Regions from separate parts of the Exiguobacterium sp. 17-1 genome, predicted to be linked through region 3. Evidence: predicted binding sites of a transcription regulator. Region 3 holds the regulator's gene; each other region holds the start of a gene.
The links. The regulator Rex, encoded in region 3, represses fermentation and respiration genes when NADH is low (regulators of the CRP and FNR family bind a similar motif). The targets are predictions, from matches to a motif close to TTGTGAAATATTTCACAA.

Region 1 (7,116 bases), on a different contig from region 3:
CAAAAACTCTGGATTAGATTGCCCAGTTTCCGTCACGCATCAAGGGCTCTCGTGTACCGTCAGGCAACTCTCCGTCAATTGACATTTGACCTGAACCAATCATGAAATCGACGTGAGTCATTGAATCGTTTGCACCTTGCGCTGCCAATTCTTCATTCGACAAACTTGGTCCATTTTCAAGACAAGTCGAATAGGCGCGACCAATCGCTAAGTGGCATGAAGCGTTCTCGTCAAACAACGTATTATAGAACAAAATACCGGAATCTGAAATCGGTGAGTGATGAGGCACAAGAGCCACTTCTCCGAGATAACGAGCACCTTCATCTAATGAGATGAGTTCGTCAAGCGCTGCTTGTCCCTGTTTCGCTTCAGCTTTGACGATTTTTCCGTCTTCAAACCATAACGTGAAATCATCAATCAGATTCCCGCTGTAGCTGAGTGGTTTTGTACTTGAAACATGACCATTGACGCCTGTTTTCTTCGGTAACGTGAATACTTCTTCCGTCGGCAGATTGGCGATGAAGTCGACACCATCCGCGTTTGGTCCTCCGCCACCCAACCAGACGTGACGCTCTGGCAATTCAATCGTCAGTTCTGTGCCTGGCGCCGAATAATGTAACTTATTGTATTTTTTTTCTGTCAGGAAAGTCGCTTTGGTCCGCAAGTTTGCATCATGTTGCTCCCAAGCTGTGACTGGATTGTCTTGATCGACACGTGTTGCTTTTAATATGGCTTCCCACAGGTCTTCTACAGCGCGTTCCGAGTCTGGGAATACCTTTGCCGCCCAGGCATCTGACGGCGCTGCAATGACGCACCAACTGACGTTATCGCTCATGACGAACTTACGCCAATTTGCCAACGCAACGCCAGCGGCTTTGTTCGCTCGCGCAATCCGGCTTGATTCAACACCATTCAATAAATCAGGATCTTCACTGACAACTGACAAGAAAGCTGTTTTTTCTTCTGCTAATTGATCAAAACGGGCTTTTAACCATTCTGGGAACGCATCAAATGAATCTTCCGGTGCGTCGAAGTAACGGATTTTCGTCATTTCGTCATCCGACCATTGAACGTAGACATTCGAAGCTCCCACTTCGTAAGCAACGCGTGTGATTTCACGGACTAACGGTGCATTTTCAATCCCTGCCCGAATTTCGAGTTGTTGACCGGCTTGCAGGTTGATTCCTGTACGTACGGCAAGTGCAGCATACTTTTTTAATTGTTCTTGAGTCGGCATTATGTAATCCCCTTTCAACTATTACTCTTATTTTCACGAAATAGTTGCAATTTTGCAAGAAATAAGGCGAAACTAGAGATACAGAAGGAGTGTTGATGATGGAATTTACACCAGGAGATTTTAAATCCGCTTATACCTATTTCCACCGACAAGCGTTAACCGCTGTCGGAAATGCGAAAGCACAAGAAGACTTATTGATCCAAGGAGAACTCGGATTAGCCCGATTAACGACAGATCTTGCCTCTGAGGACGGCTCGGATATCGAACGCGAAGCAGAACTTGTTCTTTATTTCCAACTCAAACAGTTGCTCGACATGTTACGCGCTTTGTACAACAAACGTTTCGAAATGCAACCGGAACAGGAGCAACTTTTATTGACAGCTGTTCTTTACTTCACGTCTCCGGTTGATGCTTTACCTGATGAAAATATTTTAGGACTGTTCGATGATGCTCAAATCGTCGAGGCCATTTATGAAGAACTGGCCGCGGATGTCGATCGTTTTCAACATCTCGAATGACAACATGAAATAATAGCAGACATCAAAAAAAGAAGGATCCGTTGAAAACCGGACCCTTCTTTTTCTATCTTCAAGCAGTCGAACTTAACGTTTTTTAAGCTTTTTGTTTTGAAGCGATGTTGATTGTTGCTGCCTGTTCGTTCGATTGATCTACTTCGAGCTTCGATTTATTGAGCCATGTGTAGACCATTCCCATGAATAGTGCTCCACCGATAATGTTCCCCAACAATGCCGGAACCAGGTTATGGATCGCACCGGCAAAGGAAATCGCTTCCGGATGCGGGACGACTAAAGCAAGTGAGAACAATGCCATGTTGGCAATAACGTGGTCAAAACCAGAAGCAAAGAACACAGCGACCAAAATCATCATCATCATGATTTGTGCGAGTTCATTTTTCATGTTTTTCGGAATGAAAATCGCCAGACAGACCATCCAGTTACAGAAGATGGCTCGTGTAAAGATTTCCCATGTCGTATGATGGATTTTCGTCTCAGAAACAGCAAACAACCAGTTTTCCATTCCGAGTTCCTGGATAATCCCTGTTTGTGAGAAAAGTAAGGCAAAGGCAAGTCCGCCGAGACCGTTTCCGATGAAACACAGCGTCCATACTTTAAACGTATCCATCTTCGAAGTGAAGCCACGCATTGTCGACGTCGTGAAATACATCGTATTTCCGGTAAATAATTCTGCACCGCCGTACACGATCAAGACGAGCGCGACACCAAACGTCAATCCACCGACGAGTGTCGTAACCGGTGATTCATTTAAATATAAACCGTTGATTGCTTTAAGTGTAAATATGATGGCAAAACCAATAAAAACTCCTGCTAACATTGCTCGAACCAAATATTCTAGCGGACGCATCCGTAGCATTTGTGTCGATTTGACAGCTTTTTTTCGTAATCCTTCTAATGCTTCTACTTCATTCATTGTAGAAACCCCGCTTTCTTTTGTTCAACACTTCACAATGTCTGTTCATTTATTATCATACTTCCATCTTATAAGATGTTCAAGTCATGAATAGACACTATTTAGCGTTTTATTAAAAGAACAGGATGTAAACGATACCAATGTGTCAAGTTTGTGAAAAGTGCTTTTTATTGGTGTATACAACTACTTTCCAGGAAGGATTTGCAACGATTCTTGGAACTTTTCAAAAAATACTGTCCGCCTGGAATCTACAAGTACATAGTCTTCGACAACGACGCGATTAAACCGATTTGCGGAAGAACTGGCACGTTCGATATCCCGTGGTGTATAGTCTTCAATCCGTTGTCTGTCCATATCAAACGTGACTTCAGAAAACGAATCCCTGTAATGAATTTGAAGTTCGGATAAGTCGGATACACTCAAAAAAAGTGCTAGTGTCTGATGCATGATCAACTTGGATAAACGGCTTTCCAAAAAAGCGGCGTTGCCGGATTGGATTGCCTTTCCATTACTACCCGTCCAATCCGCCTGCCCTTTTTCAGTAGGTTCGTATGTCATCTTCACCGTCGTACCATCCACTGATACACCAGTCAACGCCTCGGAAAACGGCAACTGTTTGACTAACTCTTCAATCGCAGCCGTATTGGCAACCGATGTCCCGACATGACGTGCAATCACATGACCATCTTTAAAACTCTCTTCTTCCGGCGGTTGCTGTTGGTTCCAGACGACCCACGAACCTGCCGACAGCCCGATTCCAATACACAAAATGAACAGTATGATTTTTTTCAAAAAACGCTCTCCTTTCTCAAAACCAGATGATTTTATTGTTCTTTTTTCAAATCGGGGGTTGAATTAATCCTCATATCAGCGTACTCTTGCAGGCAGATACTTTATGGAGGAGGAGCATGAGATTACTCATCAATCACAATGAAAACTAAACAGCCCGCAAAGAAAAAACGTACAGAGAAAATCGGTTTCCTCTTGATTGGAACATTGCTGTACTCGTTGTACATCAGTCTTCTCTTATCGCCGAATGATATCGGATCCGGCGGAATCATGGGAATCACACTTATCGCACAAGAATTATTCCACACACCAATCGGTTTGACACAACTGGTCTTGAACATTCCACTTTTTTTACTTGGATTTCGTTTTTTAAGAAAACACTTTATGTTTTTATCCGGTCTCATCGTCTTGGCTTCATCGTTTTTAATTGACTGGATTCCGACCCAAATCGTTCCTGAATCTTTAAATGATCCACTCGTCGCTTCCATTTTTGCCGGACTTGTCTCTGGTTTGGCGATGGCTTTGATCTTCTTTGGCGGTGCCTCGACTGGCGGTCTCGATATCCTTGGAAAATTCTTTTATGCCCGCTTCCACAACTGGCCGCTTCCACGTATTTTTTTAATGCAGGATTTAGTCATCTATGTACTCGTCTGGTTCGTATTTGATTTGAAACATGTCATGTATGCGTTGATCATGAGTTTTGTTCGGGCGAAAGCACTTCAGACCGTGTATAGTTTTTATTCCGCTTCTAAACAATGTATCATCATTTGTGAAAAAGCCGATGAAATCAATGAAGTAATCACAAAAGAATTAGGACGCGGTGTAACGATTCTCGATGCGCGCGGCGGTTATTCGAAGCGGACGAAAAAGATGGTCTATGTCGTCGTACAGAATAATGAAATTCTTAAACTCCAAGAAATTGTTTCCTCCGTCGAATCCAACGCTTTTGTCACGTTTTCTGAGATTCATACGGTCTTCGGGAACTACAAAGAACACTCCTATTCTTTTTAACTGTCTAAAACGTTGTTACCGCTGCACTCGTTGTAGCGGTTTTTTGTGTATAATACGCAAAATCAAAGAAAATGTTCCACATTTTTTGAAGAATCCTTCACTTTTTGGGAAATAGTGGTTAAGCTAATGACATTACGTTTTGTAAAAAAGGATGGATTGCATGAATCAACTATGGCGGCACCGTATCACCCTCATCCTGATCGTCAGTCTGTTTGCCTCGATTCCACTTCTGTATGCTTTAAGTGGGTATCGAACGATTTCCAAATTGACTGAAGAGATGCATAGACAAGATATTCCAATGATTAAACAAGTAGATCAATTGATCGAACATAATCGTGACCGGGCGAATGCTGTTCGCGGCCTGTTGTTATATGAAGATGACCGTTACATTGAACAATATTACTTTTCTACTTCTAAAGTTCATGATTTACGGCGTTTATTAAATTCCTCCAATCAGACACCTGGTGCGGTTAAAGATTTACTGTTGCGTAATAATGCCTGGGAGGAAGAGATTCAAGAAGTTTTTACCGTCTATGAAACAGATCATCCGCAACGGGCTAAAAAATTAGCTAAACAAACGACCCAAACCACCCAAACGATTCTTGAAGACTTGTCACAAATTAAAGAAAAATTATATCGTGATCTTGAACAAAAACTAGAATTGGCCACTGAAATGACGGCAGAATATAAACGAATGTGCTTCAGCCTATCTATTTTAGCTTTTTTGTTGATTGCAACGACCATCATCTTATTTCACCGGTCTAAACCGCTTTCCGAAAACAAAACAAACACGTATCGCCCGTAAGGACGTTACGTGTTTGTTTTGTTGTTCAGTAAACTCAAGAGGACGCCTTACCTTCGTTTACATGTTCCATTGCTAGATGAACGAGCGACGATACGTGATGATCGTCCAGCGAATAATAGACGACCTTACCTTCTTTTCTATATTTCACCAGTCCTTGTTTCAACAAGGTACGGAGATGGTGAGAAGCTGTTGCAATCGAACAATCCACCGAAGCCGAGACATCACAGACACAAAGCTCCTCTTCCACCGTCAAGGCGTAAGCAATTCGTAAACGCGTGGCATCTGACAGGACTTTGAACAACTTTCCAATGTCTGTCGTCGGAATCGTATCGACGATTTGTTCAATTTCTTCTGCACGTACTTGATCAATGGCAATCGTTTCACAACGTGGTGCATCCACCGTCATCACCTCTTTCCCTTTCATTCCACCATCGTTTCAAATGAATTGCAAGGAAATCACTTCAGGACTCAGGTGACTGACTGATCTGAACTTTTTAACTGAAAAGCAACAGTTCAAAAAAGTCTGTTTCCCGTCGTCCAGACCGGGAAGCAGACTTTTTCATTAGACGATTCCTATTTGAAGCACATTTTCATTTATCACGGTTTCGTCTTGAGATTGCGTAAAAGAACCAGCCACCTAAAAAGTTTCCGATATCCCATACGATACGGTTTGAATCGACGGCACGCACACCGATATCAATAATGCCCGTACTTTTCAAGCGCTCTTTATAGCGCTTCCGTAAAAAATGGGGTAGCGGAAGAAACAGCATCATCCGGTAAAAAATATCTAGATGTGTGTGCCCCCAGATTTCAGTTGCGATTGAGCTCGTTTGAATGAGCAAGGAACGTTTATACTGTTGTCGGTATTTATTCTTTAATAACACAGCTAGTTGATACGAATAACGATTCGGGAAAGGAAATAGCACTGCACCTAAATGATATTTCCCGCGATTATCGACTCGAATGATTTGTGGTTCGATTTTATACCGAATCCAACGTCCTCGAAATCGAACAGACTGCCATTTCACGACCATCACCTCTAAGTGAACTATACCCTGTCGGAGACGCTCTGACGCACTTGTTTCACGGTCTGCTTAAACTTTTTCGTCGTTCGTTGAATGTCTTCACTTGCAAATAAAGCTGAAACCACAGCATATCCGTCCACTAGTGAACTAAGTGTTGAAATGTTCGTTTCGGTAATCCCACCGATTCCAACCAACGGGATGTGAACGGCTTTACGAATCTCTTCTAACGTCGCTCGCGCCATGAATGTTGCATCTTGTTTCGTCGCTGTCGGAAAGAGTGAACCGACCCCTAAATAATCTGCGCCTTCCCGTTCTGCCGCAACAGCTTGTTCCACTGTTGAAACGGAAACACCAATCGTCGCTTCCGGTAACAAACGACGCGCTTCAGTTAAAGGAATATCATCTTGACCGATATGCAAACCGGCATCGACCAATAAAGCGATATCAATCCGATCATTAATAATGAGCGGAATGTCGTAACGTGCGGTAATATCTTTCAACGCAATGGCTGATTCCAGAAAAGCCTTGCCCGAACTATCTTTTTCCCGTAATTGAACAATCGTTGCGCCTCCTTTAATCGATGCTTCGACGGCGTCCGCCAAGGAAAGATGCGGATGCAAACGTCGATCGGTCACTGCGTAAATCAAATATTCACTGTCCATTTGTCTGCACCTCCGGCAAATTTTCTTCCGTCATCAAGCTCACTGCATCGAACAACCCGGTCCGAAAACTCCCGATACCAGGATAATCCTCAGCCGACTCCCCTGCTTTCCCCATAGCATATGTCCCAAATACTGCCG
Region 2 (7,116 bases), on a different contig from region 3:
AGATAAAAGCTCCTGCCATCATATAGGCAAGAATGACGGATGGACCGGTCCAGGCAATCGTACTCGACGATCCAAGAAATAGACCAACGCCGATTGTCCCCCCTAAGGCAATCATTTGTACTTGTCGTGCTGTCAGTTCCCGCTTTAAATTCGAATCCATAAGTACCCCCCATGTACCAAAAAATTGATAACTGTCGAACTTGTAAGACCAGTTCGAAACACTATAGACATGAGTATACTATTTTAAAAAAGAGAATAGAAAGCTTTTTCTGAAAATTTTTGAGTTTTCTTGATAAAAAATGAAAGGAAATGAAAAAGTCGAACCGCTTCAAAACGAAGCGATCCGACGATTGGTCATTCCGGAATGAAATCTGTGAACGTTCCGGCATAGAGACGGGTTTCTGTAGAAAGAACAATCCGGTTCTGGCGCATCTTGATGGTTCCTTGAAGCGGTGAACCTTGTTCCGACTCGAACAGGATGCGGGCCTTCTCGACGTAGGCATCACCTTCCAGTTGTAACAAATACGTATGCTCATTGTCCGTCGAAATCAAATACTCGCCTTGAACGACGAAGTCCGAAAAGTGACGGAGCGGGACTTGGTAACTCGTACTGTTGCCTTGGTGAAAGTGGACGACACGGTAATCCGGATGATAGAAGAACCAGGCATCATCCGACGCGCAGACGTTCAGTGCATAACAATCATCAATCGGATAATCCTTGTTCTTAAAGACGGCTTCTCCAAACTCGTTAAAAACAGCTAATCCAAATGAACCAATCGAATTGGTCGCGATATCGGCAAACACACCTTCATCGAAGTAACTGACCCAAATCTGATTTTTTTCATCGACATGGACGTTTTGAATCCCGTCATCAAGACAATAGCTGTCGAGGAGATGACCGGCTTGATCGTAAACAAAGGCGTTCGGCAACCAGGAACCGTCGATATCATCGTCACAACGGGAGGCGACGAGTAGAATCCGGCCGTCGGAAAACGAGTCGACATAACTGAAATCGGTTTCGGCCTGAGCGACAATCGTCGTTGTCCGCCATTGATCATACAAGCGGTGGACATGCAGGACATTTCTATGGCGTTTCGTATCATAAATTTCTTCGATCATCATGATTTGTCCTGAAATCGTCAGTCCCGTGGCAACGTGTTTTCCAGTAACTTGAGACGCCGTAACGCGATCAAGGTGAATTTTTAATGTGTTGGAAGTATCCAAGATAAGTCGCTCCTTTTTAAAAACAGTCTGCCGCGGGGGACAGACTGCAAAACTTGAATCAGGTTGTACGTTGACGTTTTTTAAGGAAGACATAGACAAGAATCATAACGACAGCAGCAATCAGGACACCATTCGTATAAGGTGCGGCTACTTCTTTGATCGAACGCCAATTCGTGCCGAGCGTCTCTCCGAGGTAGAGGAAAAGAATTGACCAGGGAATGATGGCAAGGACGGTATACAGTGAGAATTTTGTTTGGTCCATTTTGGCGAGACCGGCTGGAATCGAAATCGCATGACGGACGACCGGAATGAAGCGGGCACCGAAGATGACGCCTTGCCCGTATTTCAAGAACCAGCGTTCTGCGAGATCGAGATGGTGTTCCGTGATCAGCAGGTACTTTCCGTATTTTAAAATCAATGGTCGACCGCCATAACGGGCAAACCAGTATAAAAAGAGTTGCGAGAACAAACCACCAATGACGGCAGCGACAACAGCGAGCGGCCAACCGATCGTTCCTTGGGAAATCATGAATCCGCCATAAGACAAGACGATTTCGCTCGGAATGATTTCAATCATTAATCCAAGGGCGATTCCGAAATAACCTAAGTCAGCGAGATATAATAAAACGTTATTAACAACTTGAGATAACACATGGAACACTCCTTCTGCTTCACTTCATTCCTTTATATTAGAGAAGAAAGTGGGAAAATGGAAGAAAAATTCGTTAATCTTGCGAATCAAATATACATATGGAATGTTTGGGGTCAATCTGACAGATTGAACTGCAAAACTTTCAAATGAAGGAAAAAAAGGACCAACACCTCAACAGGTGTTGGTTCCATCATACAATGAACGGTTTATAACACCATCGCGGCAATCGTTCCGAAAACGAGCAGCGGCAGATTGTAGTGCAGGAACGTCGGGATGACGGTTTCGCGCATGTGATCATGCTGTCCGTCGGCGTTCAGTCCACTTGTCGGACCGAGCGTCGAATCGGATGCAGGGCTTCCGGCGTCGCCAAGGGCACCGGCCGTCCCGATGATAGCAATCGTCGCTTCCAGACTGAATCCGTACTGGACACAAAGCGGGACGAAAATCGCAGCGATGACAGGAACCGTCGAGAAACTCGAGCCAATCCCCATTGTGACGAGCAGTCCGATCAACAGCATGACGAAAGCGGCAATGAGTTGGGAATCGCCCATCAAGGCTTTTGAATTCTCAACGAGCGGATCGATGTCACCGGTTTTCCGGAGGACGTTCGAAAATCCGTTCGCTGAAATCATGACGAACCCGATGAACGACATCATCCGCATACCGCGGGTGATGACATCGTCTGCTTCGCTGAAGCGGACGAGACGAAGAAGGAGAAACAGGACGAGACCTGTTGTCGCAGCGAAAATCATCGATTCGGTCGTCAACTGGACGGCGAGCGTCGCGAGGACGACGAGTCCGCTGAGGAACAGTTTTGTTTTCGTGATGACAGGAATCTCATAGTCGTCCGGAGCGATATTCCGCATTTCGTATTCCCGTGGTTTCCGGTAAACGTAAAGACCAATCAACAGACCAACGAGCATTCCGAGTGCCGGAATCGCCATTGCCTGAATGACGGAAGCACCAGCCGTGTCCATTCCGTTTTTCGAAATGTTCGGCAAAAGGATCTGGTTCAAGTAGATATCCCCGAAGCCGACCGGCAGGAACATATACGGTGTGACAAGACCAAACGTCATGACGATGGCAATCAGGCGGCGGTCAATCTTCATCTCATTAAACAGACCAAGGAGCGGTGGAATGATGATTGGGATGAACGCGATGTGAATCGGTAAAACGTTTTGTGAGCTGATCGCGAGTAACAAGATTGCAAAGACGATAAAGCCTTTTAACTTCTTGACTGACGCTGCGTCAGCGGATCCTTTCGAACGTTTGATTAAGGCGTGTGCCAAGGCATCCGGAAGACCGGTTTTTGACAAGGCGACAGCAAACGCACCAAGTAAGGCATAACTGAGGGCGATTTCGGCCCCGGCGCCAAGTCCTTCAGCGAACGTCGCGATCGTCTTGTTGATGCCGAGACCGCCGATCAGTCCGCCGGCGACGGCACTGAGAACCATCGCGAGGACGATATGGACCCGGAAGATGGCTAAAAGAAATAATAGAGCAACGGCAATAATGACTGCATTAAACATGAACTAAAACCACACTTTCTTTTGGTATCACTGTACTATACTAAAGTATCATACAGACCGTTCTTTTGACTGTCAAGAAAAAAACAAAAAAAGGTATGACCGACGTCAGATTGAGGCCGGTCATACCTTTCTTCTTCATTAAAATGTGATTCAGCAATCGACTTGATCGAGTTTTCCCGTTCCCGGATCGATGACGAGTCCGTGGACTTCCGTACCCGGCGGCAACAGCGGATGGTTTTTAATCAATCCAACCGAGTGGCTGACATTTTCTTCAACGGATGTGAAGCCGCGCAACCATTGCTTCAAGTCGACGCCGGAAGCATCGAGTGTGTGCAACACCTGTTCATTGATTCCACGGTCCTGCATTTCAGCAATCATCTTCGCCGGATCGATTGTGCTCATGCCGCAGTCATGATGTCCGATGACAATGACTTCTTCCGCTCCGAGGGCATAAAGGGCGACGAGAATCGACCGCATGACGGATCCGAATGGATGGGACAGGACAGCCCCGGCATTTTTGATGATTTTCGCATCACCGTTTTTCAGACCAAGTGCGTGGGGAAGGAGCTCCGTCAAACGTGCATCCATACAGGTCAGAATCACAACCTTCTTATCCGGGAACTTATCCGAGATGAATGGTTCGTATTGTTTCTCTTCGACGAACTGTTGATTAAACGCAAGCATTTGATTAACGACTGACATGAAACTTCCTCCTTTAAGACAAATGAATGATGGAACTATTTCTAGCGTACACGATGAACGATTGGTCAGACAAGCAGATTCATCGATTGCTGTGACAGTTATCACAGGAGCGGGACAAAAAAGCGAATCCTTGCGTCAGAACAGGTTGTTTCTTTGAAAACGCTCTCATTCATGTGAAATAGTTCACAGGATAGCCATGCACAAATGTAACAAAAGGCGGTATGATTGATTTGTGAAGGAAAGCACAAACTATTTAAAATCAGCTTGGCATTCCTAACATGCAGTAGGGAAATGCAGACTCAGATTCGTTCCAAAATAGGGAGGAAACCTAACATGGCTGTCAAAGAAAAAATCAAACAAGATGTCTCACCTGTCGAACAAGCAATCAATCAAATCGTCGCCAAAGGTCAAACGGCACTTCAAGAACTACTGACATTTGATCAAACGAAAATCGATGCGATCGTCCGGGACATGGCACTTGCCGGTCTTGAACGTCACGTCGAACTGGCACGTCTCGCAGTTGAAGAAACAGGTCGTGGTGTCTTTGAAGATAAAATGATCAAAAACATGTTCGCAACAGAATACATCTACAATAGTCTTCGTGATGAAAAAACGGTCGGAATTTTAGAAGAGGATGTTCAAAACGGCATCACCTACATCGCGGAACCGGTCGGCGTCGTTTGTGGCGTCACACCGGTGACGAATCCGACATCAACAACGATGTTCAAAGCGTTGATTGCGATCAAAACACGTAACCCGATCGTGTTCGCGTTCCATCCGTCAGCGCAACAATGTTCACTCGAAGCAGCCAAAACATTACGTGATGCTGCCGTCAAAGCCGGTGCTCCAAAAGATTGTATCCAGTGGGTCGAACAACCGTCACTTGAAGCAACAAAAGTCTTGATGAATCACACTGATATCGCAATGGTCCTCGCGACAGGTGGAGCCGGCATGGTCAAATCCGCTTACTCAACCGGTAAACCAGCACTTGGTGTCGGACCGGGTAATGTACCGTGTTACATCGAAAAATCAGCTAAAATCAAACGCGCCGTCAGTGATTTGGTTCTCTCCAAAACATTTGATAACGGAATGATTTGTGCGTCTGAGCAAGCGGTCATCGTCGATCAAGAGATCTATGCCGAAGTGCGGGCAGAAATGGAAGCACTCGGTTGCTACTTCTGTACGCCGGACGAGAAAAAACGTCTTGAAGCGCTCGTCATCAAAACTGATACATGTGCCGTCAATGCGGACATCGTCGGAAAACCTGCGACATGGATTGCAGCAAAAGCCAGCATCGACGTTCCGAGCAATACGGTCATGCTGGTCGCGGAACTCGAAAAAGTCGGAGCGGAAGAACCGTTGTCACACGAAAAATTAAGCCCGGTTCTCGGTGCTTACAGTGTCGCCTCAACGAACGATGCCTTCCACGTCGCGGAACGGATGCTTGAAATCGGTGGACTTGGTCACACGGCGGTCATTCATACGACGAATGATGAGTTGATGACAGCGTTTGGTCTCCGGATGAAGGCGTGCCGGATTCTCGTCAACAGCCCATCGGCACACGGTGGAATCGGCGATCTTTACAATGAATTGACACCATCACTGACACTCGGCTGCGGATCATACGGGAAAAACTCGGTCTCTGAAAACGTAACGGCGAAACATCTACTCAATGTCAAGAAGGTGGCGAGACGACGCGTGAACATGCAGTGGTTCAAAGTACCGGAAAAGATTTTCTTTGAAAAAAACTCCGTTCAATACTTGAAATCGATTCAAAATGTCTCCCGGGCATTGATCGTCACCGATCAATCGATGGTCGAGTTCGGCTATGCCGATAAAGTCATCCGTAACTTGCCGGCAGGCGTCAGCTACCGGATCTTTGACCAAGTCGAACCGGATCCATCCGTGACGACCGTTCAAATCGGTGCGCAAGCGATGCACGATTTCAAACCGGACTTGATCATCGCCCTTGGTGGGGGATCGGCAATGGATGCCGCGAAAGGCATGTGGTTGTTCTATGAGCAACCAAACGAAACATTCTCGAATCTGCGTCAAAAATTCATGGATATCCGCAAACGGGCTTATAAGTTCCCGGAACTCGGTAACAAAGCGAAGTTTGTCGCTATTCCGACGACATCCGGTACGGGATCAGAAGTCACACCGTTCACCGTCATCACCGATAAAGAAAAAAACGTCAAGTATCCGATTGCTGACTATGCGTTGACACCAGACGTTGCGATCGTTGATCCGGAGTTCGTTATGACGGTGCCTGCCTCAATCACGGCGGATACTGGGATGGACGTTCTGACACACGCAACGGAAGCGTTCGTCTCCGTCCTTGCGAACGACTACACGGATGGACTGGCGTTAAAAGCAATCAAGATGATCTTTGAGTACTTGCCACGTGCTTATGATAACGGTTCAGACGCCGAAGCACGCGAAAAAGTCCACAATGCTTCAACGATGGCCGGAATGGCGTTTGCCAATGCCTTCCTCGGCATCAACCACTCAATCGCGCACAAAATCGGTGGGGAGTTCCACACACCACACGGTCGGACGAATGCGATCCTGATGCCGCACGTCATTCGTTACAATGCATCAAAACCAACAAAACTCGCAGCTTTCCCGAAATACGAATCGTTTATCGCGGATGAACGCTATGCGGAAATCGCCCGTTACCTCGGTCTGCCGGCAACAACGACGGAACAAGGGGTTGAATCGTTTATCCAAGCTGTCAGTGAACTCGGACAACGCCTCAACATCAAGATGTCGTTCAAAGCCCAAGGCATCAAAAAAGCCGATTTTGAAGCGAAACTCGACAAGATGGCCGTCGATGCGTTTGAGGATCAATGTACGACAGCGAATCCGAAAATGCCGCTCGTGACGGAACTCCGTCAAATCATGGAATCTGCTTACGAAGGTATCTAAATAGAGAGAAAAACATCATGGCAATTCAAAAGAGCCTTGCTTCCGGTTAACGGAGGCAAGGCTTTCGTGTGTTTTTGATCA
Region 3 (7,116 bases):
CTTCATACGGTAAATCGCCGTCTCCCCATGTGTACGAGCCGAGTAGCACGGCATCATACTGAGAGAAGTCAGATGGAAATAACTGATCAAGCTCTTGTATATGAACCGTACAGCCCTTGCGTTCGAGTTCCGCCCGCAAAAGGTGCACGATATCTTCTGTATTGCCGGACATGCTGACAAAACCAATCATGATGTTCATCTGAATCATCCTTTCTCCAAAACATGAACACCTTTAGTTTAAATGATAATCGTTCTCAATACAAACGAAAATAAAAAGCCTCTCCAGAGTGGAGAGACTTTTTATGTCAGTCTTGGAGCTCGGCCCATTCTTCGATTGAACGAATGACAGGTTCAAGCTGACGACCTTTGTCAGTCAAACTGTATTGAATTTTAATCGGACGTTCCGGAATGACGGTCCGGATGACAATACCTTCCGCCTCAAGTTCCTTCATGCGCTCCGTTAACATACGACCAGATAACTCCGGAATCGCATCTTGAATTTCGTTGAAACGACAGGTCTTCGTCATAAGATGACGTAAAATCAAGCCCGTCCACTTCTTGCCCAAAATTTCAAAGGCATGTTCGACTTTCGGACAAAGGGCAGTCGGAATCAATGTCTCTTCCATCAGCACTCATCCTTTCTATAGTCTTAGTATACCCACTCTGATGCAAAATTACGAATTATTTTACTTAAAGTAATAAAATAAACAAAAACAAATCTATTTACTTTTAGTAAGTGTTAGTTTATAGTCGTATTTAGGTTACGAAAAGTAATTAAAAAACATTAAGTAAAAGGGGTTTTAATCAAGATGATGGATTTAGGATTATTTCTTATTCGATTGGTGATTGGATTAACATTTGCAGCACATGGGACACAAAAATTGTTTGGCTGGTTCGGTGGACACGGGATTGCAGGAACAGGCGGCTGGTTCGAATCGATCGGGATGAAACCGGGTAAAACACTTGCGCTTGCAGCAGGACTGGCAGAACTGATTGGTGGTTTACTATTTGCCGGTGGATTGTTCTTATGGTTCGCGGCAGCACTGATTATCGGGTCGATGCTTGTTGCGATCATCAAGGTGCACGGACAAAATGGTTACTGGGTGACACAGAACGGGTACGAATACAACATGGCACTGATCGTCATCGCCCTTGGCGTCGCCTTGATTGGTGCCGGAGACTATTCACTCGCAGCCATGCTCGGGTGATCAGAGAAAGCGGGTAAAAAGATGAAGTTTGATGCACAGTCACTCAGTCCAAAAGAAAATTATAAATTGTTGATCGGGAGTATCATCCCGAGACCGATTGCCTTTGTCACGACGAAAGGAGCGGACGGAACGGTCAATGCCGCCCCGTTTTCGTTCTTCACCGTCGCTTCGAGCCATCCGCCGCAACTGTTGATTGCCGTTCAAAAGACGGATCAGGGCGAAAAAGACACCGCTAAAAATATCTTATTGAATCAAGAATATGTCATCCATATCGTCAGTGAAGAGATCGTCGAAGCGGTCAACGAAACGGCAGCCCCGCTCGCTTACGGTGAAAGTGAACTGGAGCGGACGAATCTAACACTGATCGACAGTGATTTGATTGACGTCCCGGCAGTTGCGGAAGCGAAGGTTCGCTTTGAACTGAAGCTGTCACAACACATTGAGCTGGAGGCAGCCGATTTATTGATCGGCGAAGTCATCCGGTATCATGTCGCAGATGAACTCGAGGAGTCGTTCCGGATTGATGCGGACGGTTTAAAAGCAATTGCCCGTCTCGCCGGAAATGATTATGCCAAGATTGGTGAAATCTTCACGATTGCCCGTCCTACGAAATAAGACAATGCCATACAAATAGACGAGGAAAGCAGATTCGATATCCGCTTTCCTCGTCTATTTTTGTTGCTTACTCCATGTTATGGCGTTTACTGTACTGGAAACCGTCCAGCAGATAAAACAGGACGGCAAGTGCCCAGATTCCGACACAACTGATCAAAAAGGCGACCAGTGGTGAGACAGCGCCGTAATACATGATGATCATCGGATCATTCAGTTCGACGAACGACTGAATCGTCAACAACGTACAGATCAGACCCGACAATAAACTGATGAACAGTCCGCTCCACGTTTGGATGACAAGTCCGATCATACAGGAAATTAAGATGAATAATGGATAAACGGCATTAAATGCATCCGGACGAATGAAAGCCGAGACATAGTCCGCATACATCGGGACGAAGTAGAGGACGCCGGACAATAATCCTTGGATCAGATTGATTAGATAACTTTTCGAGCGCATCAGTGGAACGACTCCCACTGTTCCATCAAATCGAGCAAGTCGACATCAATCTGATCGCGCTCTGCCGAAAGGGCGGTCGCTTTCGGAATATCATTAAAGACTTCTGGTTCGCACAACAACTGTTCGATTTCAACCGACCGGTTTTCTAACCGTTCAATTTCTTGTTCGAGCTGCTCGAGTTGCTGTTTCTTTTTACGTGCTTCTTTTTGGGCTTCCTTGTCAATCGTCTTTGTCGACGCGACTTTGATTGCTTTCGCTTCTTCCGCTTCGAGACGGGCGATTTCTTCCTTCTCGGCTTTTTTCTCCATATAATACGAGTAGTCACCGAGGTAATCGGTCACACCGTCTGTACTCATCTCGATGACGCGGGTCGCAACCCGGTCGATGAAGTAACGGTCGTGGGAGACGAACAGTAACGTGCCTTCGTAATCGACGAGTGCGTTTTCGAGGACCATTTTCGAATCAAGATCCAGGTGGTTCGTCGGCTCATCCAGCACAAGCAGATTCGTTTTCCGTAACTTCAGCTTCGCGAGCGCCAGACGTCCGCGTTCACCGCCCGATAATTCATGGACGAGCTTGAAGACATCATCGCCGCTGAATAGGAACTGCCCAAGCACGGACCGGACTTCCTGTTCGCGCATCAACGGCCATTCGTTCCAAATCTCATCGATGACACGGTTGCGGTCATTCAGTTCCGCCTGCTCCTGATCGTAGTAGCCGATTGAGATACCGGTACCGAAACGATAGTCACCGAACAGCGGTTTGAGACGGCCGACAAGCACTTTCAGTAACGTCGACTTGCCGATTCCGTTTGGTCCGACGAGCGCCAGTGATTCCGCACGTTGCAGCCGGAACGTAATGTTTTTCGAGACGGCTTCTTCGTAGCCGACAGCGAGTTGATTGACCTGCAGGACGTCATTGCCGCTCTGCTTTTCAATCGGGAACGATAGGACGGTACTGCGTTCGTCGCCGTCCGGACGGTCGATCCGGTCGACTTTTTCGAGACGCTTGCGGACACTTTGCGCCCGTTTCGTCGTCGTCGCACGGGCGATGTTACGCTGGATGAAGTCCTGCATCTTCGCGATGTCTTCCTGCTGCTGTTCGAACTGTTTCATTTCCTGTTCGTACAGTGCCGCTTTTTGTTCGAGATACTTCGTATAGTTGCCTGTGAATTTCCGGGACACGTTCCGGGACAATTCATAGACGACGTTGACGACTTGATCGAGGAAGTAGCGGTCGTGGGAAACGATTAAGACGGCACCACGGTAACCGGATAAGTAGCTTTCAAGCCAAGACAACGTATCGATGTCGAGGTGGTTGGTCGGCTCATCGAGAATCAACAGTTCCGGTGCCTGGAGTAACATTTTCGCCAGGGCAAGCCGGGTCCGCTGTCCACCAGAAAGCGTCTGAATCCGGCGGGAATAATCGTCCGGATAAAAACGCATCCCGTGTAAGACGGAGCGGATGTTGGCTTCGAACTGATAGCCGCCGGCTTCCGAGAAGTCGTGTTGCGCTTGATCGTACGTTTTCAGGAGACGGTCATAGGCAGTCGGATCATTTAATATGTGCTCCATGCCCATTTCGATTTCCATCCGGCGAAGCGCCCGTTCCTGATCCTGCAGATGCTCAAAGACGGTCAGCATCTCGTTCCAAATCGATTCGTTCGACTCGAGTCCGCTGTCCTGCGCGAGATAACCAATCCGGACTTCCTTGCTTTTCATGATCTCCCCCGAGTCATGTGACAGCTCCCCGGCGATGATTTTTAAAAGTGTCGATTTTCCGGCACCGTTTCGTCCGACGAGGGCAATCCGGTCCCGTTCCTGTACTTCGAGTTTAATATTGTCTAAAATCGGCTCTACGCCGAATGATTTTGAGAGTTGGTTTACTTGTAAGAGAATCATATCCATCCATCCTTCCACCCTTTAGTCTATCACGAAAAATCCTGCCGAATATAATATTTGTTACTCTATGTGAAGTGGTTTACAATCAAGGGGAGTAGAATTCTTTGCATTGATTTGGGTGCCACGTCAGAACGTGGCCGAAGGGGGAACTGCAGTATGAATGGGCCAGACACAAAAATACCACAAGCAACGGCGAAACGACTGCCGTTATATTATCGTTTTATCCAGAGTCTCTATAACTCCGGCAAGCTGCGCGTCTCGTCAGCAGAGCTCAGCGAAGCGGTCAAAGTCGACTCCGCGACGATCCGTCGTGACTTTTCCTACTTTGGGGCGTTAGGGAAAAAAGGGTACGGTTATAATGTTCAACATTTGTTAACATTTTTCCGAAAGACACTCAACCAAGACGAGGTCACGAATGTCGCCTTAATCGGGGTCGGACATCTCGGAACAGCGTTTGCAAATTATAACTTTTTAAAGAATAATAGTACTCGTATCGTCATCGCGTTTGACGCCGATGAAGATAAGGTCGGAACAACGACGCAGGACGTTCCGATTTATCATGTGTCGGATATGAAAGAACAAATCAAAGCGAACCATGTCGACGTCGCCATCTTGACGGTACCGTCCCAGTTCGCCCAGTCAGTGGCGGATGAGTTAGTTGAGTACGGTGTGACCGGCATTCTGAACTTTACACCGGCCCGGTTGAATGTACCGGCCCATGTCCGGGTGCATCACATCGATCTGTCAATCGAGCTGCAGTCGCTCGTCTATTTCATGAAGCATTATTCGCAATCAGCTGAAGGAGTGAAATCATAATGGAAAACCTTATTCCGTTAACGGTCGGATTCATGGGACCGGGAAGCATCGCCTTGATTGGTGTCGTCGCCCTCATCATCTTCGGACCGAAGAAATTACCGGAACTCGGCCGCGCGGCCGGTCAAACGTTAAAAGAGTTCAAGAGTGCGACACACGGCATCATGGACGATGATAAGGACAAAAAGGACGAAACGAAAGAGAAGTGAGTGAATCATGGCGATCGATCAAGAACAGAGTGTGACATCGCACTTAGATGAACTGCGTAAGCGGATTGTCTGGTCGCTCATCATCGTGGTGGTCATGTTTATCGCAGCCTTTCCGCTCGTCCGGCCGCTCGTCCGTTTCTTACAGGCCGACCTCAAGGAACTCGGAATTGGTCTGAATGCGTTTAACGTCGTTGATCCGTTGATGTTATATCTGAATCTTGCGTTCATCATCGCAATCGTCTTGGCGTCCCCGTTTTGGATGTACCAGCTTTGGGCGTTCATCCGTCCCGGTCTGCACGACCAAGAACAAAAAGCGACGTTGACGTACATTCCCGTGACGTTTTTCTTATTCCTCGCGGGCGTTTCGTTTTCTTATTTTTGGCTGTTGCCGTTTTTACTGGAAGTATCAACGGAACTCGGACAAGAGCTTGGGATTGAACAGGTCATCGGGGTCGAGAACTATTTCAGTTTCCTGATCCGGTTGACGATTCCGTTTGGTCTGTTGTTTCAGTTACCGGTCGTGACGATGTTTTTGACACGGCTCGGACTCGTGACGCCGTTCTTCATGCGGAAGAATCGGAAGTATGCGTATTTTGCGCTGTTCGTGATCGCGGCGTTGATCTCACCGCCCGACATCACATCGCATTTGATGATTTCTGTTCCGCTGTTCGTCCTGTATGAAATCAGTATCATCATCTCGGCACGGACGTATAAAAAAGTGCTGATCCTGGAGCAACAGGCGGAACTGGAACGACAGGCAGATCTGATGCGTGAGTTAAATAAGTAAAAAGAAGAAGCTTTTTCTTGCCGTGATGGCAAGAAAAGCTTTTTTTTGTAAGCGGTCTAATTTTATATTGAAAAAATGAACAGAAGTGGTTATACTCGTAATAGAAACACACGGGGGCTTAGCTCAGCTGGGAGAGCGTTTGGCTGGCAGCCAAAAGGTCGTCGGTTCGAGCCCGATAGTCTCCATATCGCTTTACCTGCCGAAACCTTGGGAAACCAAGGTTTTTTTTATGTCCTTTTTTCTTCACCTGTAAGAAATAGATAAGGAAATATAAGGATTTATACATTTTGTGATGTAATAAACAAACAAATACTTTTAAAAAGCACCAAATTTAAATTGTATATTAAGCGAAAGTTAATTAAACTAAAAATACAGAATTTTCGTTTAATATGCTTTGTTCCACATTACATTTTTGGAAAAGAGGAAAAAGAATGAAGAAAAAGAAGATTGCTCTGATGGCAGCTGCCCTCATGACATCTTCCAGCCTAGTTCATGCTGAGGGACACGTGTCATCACAAAAAGTGGATGTACAAAAGCCACAAGCACTCTCACTGAAAAAAGCGGGTCAAGAAAAGTCATACAGTCAAAACGAAAAAGTACGGATTGTCGTCGAGCTCGATCAAAAAGCAGCGATTGAACATGCACAAGCACAAAATAAGCGTTACAGCACGTTAAGCAACACGGAAAAAATTATTCTTAAGAATCAAATCGTCAATAAACAAAAAGAAGTCAAAGCAGCGATTGCCCAAAAAGATATTTCTGTTTCGTATAAAGAAAGTTTCACAACTGTCTTGAACGGTTTCAGCGGCGAAGTCAAATACGGTGAAATCAAAGAGTTGAAGAAATTAAGCGGCATCAAAAATGTACATATTGCACACGAATATGCGCGTCCAGAAGTTGAAAAAGGCGCGACACCAAACATGTTGCACAGCAAAGACATGGTCAATGCGAAGGAAACATGGCAGGACTACGGCTATAAAGGCGAGGGAACAATCGTTGCCGTCATCGATACGGGAATTGACCCGACGCACAAGGACATGGTCCTCAGTCCGGAGACGAAAGTTGATTTGACGTCTTCAAAAGTCGAGAGCTTTAAATCGTCAAAAGGCTTAAAAGGAAACTA

Region 1: MUN34_RS14460 (formate/nitrite transporter family protein) is a predicted target of Rex. The motif match lies at 2,707-2,724, and genes of this name have one in related genera.
Region 2: adhE (bifunctional acetaldehyde-CoA/alcohol dehydrogenase) is a predicted target of Rex. The motif match lies at 4,279-4,296, and genes of this name have one in related genera.

The regions. Positions count from the first base shown of each region.
Region 1 covers NZ_JALIGJ010000006.1:103,772-110,887, reverse strand. The annotation lists gene MUN34_RS14470 (aminopeptidase) at 14-1,237, opposite strand; gene MUN34_RS14465 (DUF1232 domain-containing protein) at 1,333-1,755, shown strand; gene MUN34_RS14460 (formate/nitrite transporter family protein) at 1,850-2,686, opposite strand; gene MUN34_RS14455 (hypothetical protein) at 2,870-3,478, opposite strand; gene MUN34_RS14450 (YitT family protein) at 3,617-4,486, shown strand; gene MUN34_RS14445 (CHASE3 domain-containing protein) at 4,647-5,291, shown strand; gene MUN34_RS14440 (ArsR/SmtB family transcription factor) at 5,326-5,691, opposite strand; gene MUN34_RS14435 (hypothetical protein) at 5,882-6,325, opposite strand; gene thiE (thiamine phosphate synthase) at 6,340-6,978, opposite strand; gene thiM (hydroxyethylthiazole kinase) at 6,968-7,116, opposite strand, start outside.
Region 2 covers NZ_JALIGJ010000002.1:443,923-451,038, reverse strand. The annotation lists gene MUN34_RS08120 (amino acid permease) at 1-160, opposite strand, end outside; gene MUN34_RS08115 (hypothetical protein) at 355-1,224, opposite strand; gene uptA (undecaprenyl phosphate transporter UptA) at 1,283-1,876, opposite strand; gene MUN34_RS08105 (Na+/H+ antiporter family protein) at 2,083-3,405, opposite strand; gene MUN34_RS08100 (beta-class carbonic anhydrase) at 3,556-4,107, opposite strand; gene adhE (bifunctional acetaldehyde-CoA/alcohol dehydrogenase) at 4,441-7,035, shown strand.
Region 3 covers NZ_JALIGJ010000001.1:5,712-12,827, forward strand. The annotation lists gene MUN34_RS00060 (flavodoxin) at 1-199, opposite strand, end outside; gene MUN34_RS00065 (winged helix-turn-helix transcriptional regulator) at 306-626, opposite strand; gene MUN34_RS00070 (DoxX family protein) at 810-1,208, shown strand; gene MUN34_RS00075 (flavin reductase family protein) at 1,230-1,823, shown strand; gene MUN34_RS00080 (hypothetical protein) at 1,891-2,283, opposite strand; gene MUN34_RS00085 (ABC-F family ATP-binding cassette domain-containing protein) at 2,283-4,184, opposite strand; gene MUN34_RS00090 (redox-sensing transcriptional repressor Rex) at 4,341-5,000, shown strand; gene MUN34_RS00095 (twin-arginine translocase TatA/TatE family subunit) at 5,000-5,206, shown strand; gene tatC (twin-arginine translocase subunit TatC) at 5,214-5,993, shown strand; tRNA gene MUN34_RS00105 (tRNA-Ala) at 6,106-6,178, shown strand; gene MUN34_RS00110 (S8 family serine peptidase) at 6,425-7,116, shown strand, end outside.